DNA from 2 places in the Alteromonas sp. MmMcT2-5 genome. Region 2 is predicted to be linked to the other one. Evidence: predicted binding sites of a transcription regulator. Region 2 holds the regulator's gene; the other holds the start of a gene.
What was found. The regulator ArgR, encoded in region 2, controls arginine synthesis, uptake and breakdown. The targets are predictions, from matches to a motif close to ANTGAATANNTATTCANT.
Positions count from the first base shown of each region.

Region 1 (3,614 bases), on a different contig from region 2:
GATGATTGAACGTAACAAGGTTGATAAGCGGCGTGCTTGTGCTTCTTGTTCTGATTTATCCTGAATTTCTTTTTCTAAGTCTTTAAACAGCGCCTCACGCTCTTCTTGTGCTTGCTTGCGCTGCTCTATCTCGTGATTAAGCTGTCTGATGTTGCTTTGAAGTTCGCGGTTAAGAAAGACATCTTCTTCACGCAAACTTTCCAACTGGCTTACCACTTCCTTTAAGTTGGTACGTGAGTTTTCTAATTGCTTGATTAACTCACTAAAGAAATAAAGTACCCAAGGCGCAGATAACATGGTCAGTACTACAGCACTGATGAAGTCATCGGGCTGAACCTGGCTTCCCATGCTCACGCGAATTACGTATGAGCCCCCTAGCGTAAACACAAGCGAAAGAACAACAAACAATATGCTGAGCTTTAGAGTGCCAAAACGCTGAACAAATTGGGCAAAGCGAATTGCCCAAGAATCGTTTGGTGAATCTGAATGCATGTACGTCTAATTTAAGCTTATTTTGCGGTTATCCTATCAGGCTTTCCTCTTTTCGGGAATGCGGTTTGTCAAAGCATAACTCTGTGGCCCTGCTCAGAATTAGGATTTGAAAGGCGACTTTTCAGTAATTTCATTAATGTATTTGGTATTCACCCATCCCACCTTCGTGTAAGACACTTTCGCCCACTCCCCTCGCTTTTCCAGTATTTTTAGCACTTCGCCCTTATTCAAACCGTTCTCGACAGTTGGGTACGAAACATCTGGCCCTTTTCTCACATTCAGCGAATTGGCACTTACATTGGCCACCCGCTTTACAGGGCTAGCGAGATCCCGCTGAATTTGATCATGCGCCTCTCGCTGTGAATTCGAATCACTTGACTCAGTTGCCCACCTTTCACTATCACTTTGCAAAACAGCGGCTTTGAGTCTTTGAAGGGGAAAAGCGGGGCCAGGATCGACCTTTCGTGACGGCGCTATTTCTTCATGCCCGACGATAGTAGAGATGTTGTAGTGGCTACACAACGCTTTACACAGCGATAGCGTCCTAACAATTTGTACGTCGGTGTACTTGTGCCAATAGCCCATAGACTGTTGGTTAATGTGCTGGGCAGCTAATACTTCATTCTCGCCAAAAATTTCGCCAAACCAACTTTCAAAGGTGCCGTCTCCTCTAGCCTTAAGCTGGCCGGCATTGTCTAATTCAATGCCGATAGAGTACTGATTCAAGCCACTACGCCCCTCGTAATAACTTTCTCCTGCGTGCCACGCTATTTTATTAGTCGGAAGCATTTGAACAATGTCACCATTGCGTCCAACGGCAAAGTGAGCTGACACACCGCTATCAGCATTGGTCAAGACATTCACCGAAGATGAAAGGCTACTACCGGCGGTAAAATGAATAACAATAGTATCGGGAGATCCAGATTGAAAACGCCCAGATGTGTTAGGAGAAAGCCTGAAGGTGATATTGTCGCCAGTTAGAATATGATCATCTATACTAAATAAAGGCAGTGGTGAAGCATGTAGTGTATTCATACAATAATCCTTATTGTCTTAACAGCACGCCACCACAGTGAATTTTTATTCTTCGCCTTCCACATAAGCGTACACTCAATTCACACACAGGGCTCTCTATCAACATCCTTCAGCGCACCACGGGCCTTACCTGTGGTTAATTTTCAACCAATATAGCAAACTACTTATATTAGTGGAACCATAGCTTTACAAATTAATAAAAATACACCGCAAACCGCTATTGACAACATAAAACATCAATTTCGAAGCATATTTATTCATTAATAAAACGCAAATGAGAAGTAATATCATTTATAAGGGATGAGTTATTCACTTTGCAATACTGATAACATTTTTGTTACAAATATAAATGACGACACGTAAGCAACTGATTAATATATATTTAATTATATTTATACTAATTCACTATAAAGCTTATACTTTTAGCGTTTGATTTTAGTTTTTAATGTGGGTATTTTGTACGGCCCGCATCGCAATAATGCATAAAAATGCGGAAACGACTGGAATCCTCTAATAATAAAATAACGACAAGAAAGGCGCACGCCGCGAGCAATACCGCTCGCAGGCATAAAAGACGTCTAATAATGTTGTGATACGCAAACCTAGGCGCATCTACACGCAACGCATACCTTGCCCAGTCAAAAGGTTGAAGGAGTTAAGAGATGAGTTTATATAATCCCAATGATTCCCGGGACAACTGTGGGTTTGGCTTAATCGCTCACACTCATGGGGAAGCCAGTCATGAATTGGTAACTACTGCAATACACGGTCTTGACCGTATGCAGCATCGTGGCGGTATCGCCGCCGACGGGAAAACCGGTGACGGCTGTGGTTTATTACTACAGAAACCGGATGCGTTCTTCCATGCAATCGCCGAAGAAAATGGCTGGAAACTCAGCAAAAAATACGGCGTGGGCATGATTTTCTTAAGTCAGGACCCGGTACTTGCGCAAGCCGCGCGTGAAGTACTTAATGAAGAACTAGAAAAAGAAACACTTTCAGTAGTGGGTTGGCGCGAAGTGCCTGTCGACCACTCAGTACTGGGTGAATTAGCGCTAACGGGTGTTCCACAAATTGAACAGGTATTTGTGAACGCGCCAGCAGGTTGGAGAAAACGCGACCTTGAGCGTCGTTTGTATATGATCCGCCGCCGCGCTGAAAAACGTCTTGAGAAAGATCCCGATTTTTACGTAGCTTGTTTGTCGGGCTTGGTAACGATCTACAAAGGCTTGGTAATGCCAAAAGATTTACCCGCCTTTTATCACGATCTTGCCGATGAGCGTATGCAAAGCGCAATTTGCGTTTTCCACCAACGCTTTTCAACAAATACACTACCACGCTGGCCGCTTGCTCAGCCTTTCCGCTTCCTTGCGCACAACGGTGAAATTAACACCATTAAAGGAAACCGCGACTGGGCCATGGCACGTGCTGCTAAATTCGCAACGCCACTTATTCCAGATCTTAAAGATGCAGCCCCTTTCGTTAATACTGAAGGATCGGACTCATCCTCGCTGGATAACATGCTGGAGCTATTCTTAGCCGGCGGTATGGATTTATTCCGTGCTATGCGGTTACTTGTTCCACCCGCCTATCAAAACAACAAGACCATGGACGATGATCTTCGTGCATTTTACGAGTTCAACTCTATGCACATGGAACCATGGGATGGCCCAGCGGGTATCGTTTTAACTAACGGTCGCCACGTTGCCTGTAACCTTGATAGAAATGGTCTACGTCCTGCACGTTACGTTATTACTAAGAACGGTTTCATTACCCTAGCCTCAGAAGTAGGTATCTGGGATTACGAGCAAGCTGACGTAATTGAAAAAGGCCGTGTAGGCCCAGGTGAAATGCTTGCTGTAGACACTTACACAGGCAAAATCTGGCGCTCTACTGAAATTGATGAAGACTTAAAAGCACGCCATCCTTATAAAGAGTGGCTAGACAAGCATATTCGTCGACTTACACCAATTGAAAAGCTTGACGCGTCATTAATTGGTAAACGTGTGTTTGACGACGATGCCATGGCGGTGTACCACAAGCTACACGCCTACAGCTATGAAGAAATTCAACAAGTTGTAAAAGTA
Region 1 is NZ_JAKRFB010000008.1:69,479-73,092, forward strand. Features, by position in the region: gene arcB (aerobic respiration two-component sensor histidine kinase ArcB) at 1-492, opposite strand, end outside; gene MHN09_RS06145 (N-acetylmuramoyl-L-alanine amidase) at 592-1,527, opposite strand; gene gltB (glutamate synthase large subunit) at 2,190-3,614, shown strand, end outside.
Region 1: the regulator ArgR is predicted to act here: its motif matches at 1,897-1,914, upstream of gltB (glutamate synthase large subunit).

Region 2 (3,614 bases):
AGGAATTTTCCCCGAGAGGTTTCAACTCGACACTATTGAAATAAATGGTCAAGAGCTTGGGCTCATATCCGTAGTACCTTTTATCGACGTTGATTTCACTTCCGCCGTGTTCCCTTTCCCTAAATTTACGATGGGACAAACCAATTATCGCATTTACATCATCGATAAAGAAACGGGTGAGCGTTGTGTCTGGTTTCTTGGTACTACGCTAGATTCTTGGACGCTAGCCGTTCCCCGATACGTTTGGAACCTGCCGTGGCATTCGGGAAGGGTTAGTTTTGATTGTGAGCGAGACAAAGAGAGTGGTCTCTATAACAAGTATCGAATGAATACCATTTCTGATTGGGCCCCTGCGTCGGTAGAGTTAGTGCAAGGTGAAAGTGACAAGCTTAGTTTCCCGGGCTTTCCCGACGTAGAATCTGCTTTAGTTTATTTAACCCACCCTCTCGCAGGCTTTTATTATCGAAGTGATAACAAACTGGGGACTTATCGCGTCTGGCATAAAGAACTAGCTGTTAAACCCGCTAAACTTGTATCTGCGAGTTTCAAGCTTTTATCTGATCTCGACATTGTTAAGGAGTCAGAACAACATTCGCCTTACAGCGTCCTGATAGAACCCATCAATGAATTCACTATTTACTTGCCACCGACTGTCATTAAATAATGCGAAGAGCTTATAAGCTCCTGTACCACAAGGATGTCGCGACGCAGCCTGCAAAGATGCAACAAAAAAAGGCCGGATACGTAAGGTGGTAACAGAAACACTTATTTTTAGAGAAATGAGAGCTAATAAAATTTCATCTTGGTGCAAAGACTGGAAAGGCGATTGAAATGTAGGCTCTCCACCGCAGGGATGCGGTGGCGAAGCCTACATGGACGTATTCACGGCGGGCCTACGTTTTGATTGCCTTTTCAGGCTTCCCCGCCAATAGCGCTATTAGCCGTTTACGAAGTCAACGCCTAGCTTGATGTCGCCACGTAGGCCTTCAAGCATGTCGTTTTTCGCTTTTTCTTCGAATGCGCTTAGCTCGCCGTATGGCAAGATTTCTTCAACACCGTTTGCGCCTAGGCGAACTGGGTGTGCAAAGAATGCTGCGTCGTCGCTGTCGTCAGTTTGTACATAAGTGTACTCAACAACGTTCTCACCTTGCATTGCTGCAACTAGTGATAGACAGAAGCGTGCCGCTGCTTGACCCATTGATAGGGTTGCAGAGCCACCGCCCGCTTTAGCTTCAACAACTTCAGTACCCGCGTTTTGGATACGAGTAGTTAGGCTAGCAACTTCTTCGTCTGTGAACTCTACGCCTTCAACTTGTGAAAGTAGAGGAAGGATAGTTGTACCAGAGTGACCACCGATTACCGGTACGTGCACAGAAGATACGTCTACACCTTTAAGTTCAGCAACAAACGTTTCAGCACGGATAACGTCTAGTGTCGTTACACCAAAAAGCTTGTTCTTGTCATAAACGCCTTTTGCTTTAAGCGTTTCAGCTGCAATAGCAACAGTAGTGTTAACTGGGTTAGTGATGATACCAACACACGCGTTCGGGCAGTTATCAGCTACACCTTCAATTAGGTTTTTAACAATGCCGGCGTTGATGTTGAATAGATCAGAACGATCCATACCTGGCTTACGAGGCATACCCGCTGGAATTAGAACAACGTCTGCTCCAGTTAGTGCATCAGCTAGGTCATCTTTACCGTGACCGGTTACTTTTACCGCAGTGGGGATGTGGCTCAAATCAACGGCAACACCAGGAACAACTGGCGCTACGTCGTAAAGCGCTAAATCTGAACCTGCTGGCAATTGTGTTTTCAACAACAAAGACAGCGCCTGACCAATACCACCGGCAGCACCTAACACGGCTACTTTCATACCATTTCTCCTATGGGATTACTTCACGTATTTAAACGGAACGTCACACTAATGCAACGCGGGGGAAAACTCAATCACCGGATCGTCTTATTAACGTTATTTATGGCGATTTTATCTCGATATTCATTATCATGAATGATTATGCAAAGAAATTGCGCAAAGTCTACCTGTACGGCACAATATACGCATACTAAATATAATTCCTAACGATAACCCTCAAAAAAGAAAAGAGCGCTAATGGCAAACGCAAAACAAGAGCTACTCATCAAAGCTTTTAAAGAAATTCTTAAAGCAGAAAGTTACGGTTCACAGGGCGAAATTGTTGATGCATTAAAAGCACAAGGCTTCGACAACATCAGCCAATCTAAAATCTCTAGAATGCTAAGCAAATTCGGGGCGGTACGCACGCGAAATGCCCGAGGTGACATGGTGTATTGCTTGCCTCCAGAGCTAGGTATGCCTACGGCTAAAAGCCCTCTTAAACAGCTGGTACTGGATATCGTTCACAACAACGTAATGGTAATCATTAGAACCAGCCCTGGTGCTGCACAGCTTATTGCGCGCTTGCTTGACTCATTAAGTAAGAAAGACGGGGTTTTGGGCACCATTGCAGGTGACGACACTATTTTCATCGCGCCAGCGGATGTGTCTAGAATTGAAGAACTAAGACAACGTGTTGAAGACCTGTTTGAGAACGTTTAGGTAGCCACACTTTTAAAACGGTGCCCTCTCATTGAGGGCACTATATATTCTGCTGTTCGCTGACGCTAACTCAATAGCTTAATCAGCGCATCGGCTGCTGGTCGTGATGACGGCGGATTCTGTCCCGTCACCAGTAACCCGTCGGTACACACTTTTACAGCAAAATTGTCGGCGCTCTCATACTTACCGCCTTTTTTAACCAGTTCATCTTCAACCAGATAAGGCACTACGTCAGTAAGCTCCACCGCTGCTTCCTCGCTGTTCGAGAAACCGGTAACCGACTTCCCTTCGACCAAATATTTACCGTCAGGCGTTTTAACGTCTTTAAGTGCAATTGACGCGTGGCATACTGCCCCAACGGGTTTATTAGCTGCGATAAAGTCTTCGATTAGTTTTATCGAGTGCACATTGTCAGAAAGGTCCCACAACGGGCCGTGTCCCCCCGGATAGAACACCGCGTCAAACTCATCAGCACGCACGTCTTCGAGCGGAATCGTCGACGCTATAGCGTTACGTGCCAGATCATCTTTCGTATATCGCATAGCGTCATCGGTCATTGCATCGTCAACCAGACTATTAGGGTCGATAGGTACTTGCCCTCCCATGGGTGACGCCAACGTTATCGTATATCCTTGGTCTTTAAATGCGTAGTACGGCGCAGCAAACTCTTCCAACCACATGCCTGTCTTTTTGCCAGTATCACCCATAATTTCGTGAGATGTCATTACCATTAGCATATGTTTTGACATAAGCCCTCCTTTCGAGCATTTAAAAATTTGTCGTCAATCAGTTCGACTAATGTACGTATTCAGATCATTAAAAAAGTGGAGGATCGTTAGATTGCATGGTTATGAGATTAATGACGGGCATAAAAAAGTGCCACTTCCTGTTAAGGAGAGTGGCACCTAACACTACAATAGGTTCACACCATTGGATTAGAAGCTGTACTTAACACCAACTCGGATTTGCCATAATGATTGCTCATTAAAGAATCCATTTTGATTAGTGTTACCTTCAAAGAACTCGTTGTACGTAT
Region 2 is NZ_JAKRFB010000015.1:38,394-42,007, reverse strand. Features, by position in the region: gene MHN09_RS08665 (DUF2071 domain-containing protein) at 1-664, shown strand, start outside; gene mdh (malate dehydrogenase) at 938-1,876, opposite strand; gene argR (transcriptional regulator ArgR) at 2,114-2,578, shown strand; gene MHN09_RS08650 (type 1 glutamine amidotransferase domain-containing protein) at 2,644-3,327, opposite strand; gene MHN09_RS08645 (TonB-dependent receptor) at 3,514-3,614, opposite strand, start outside.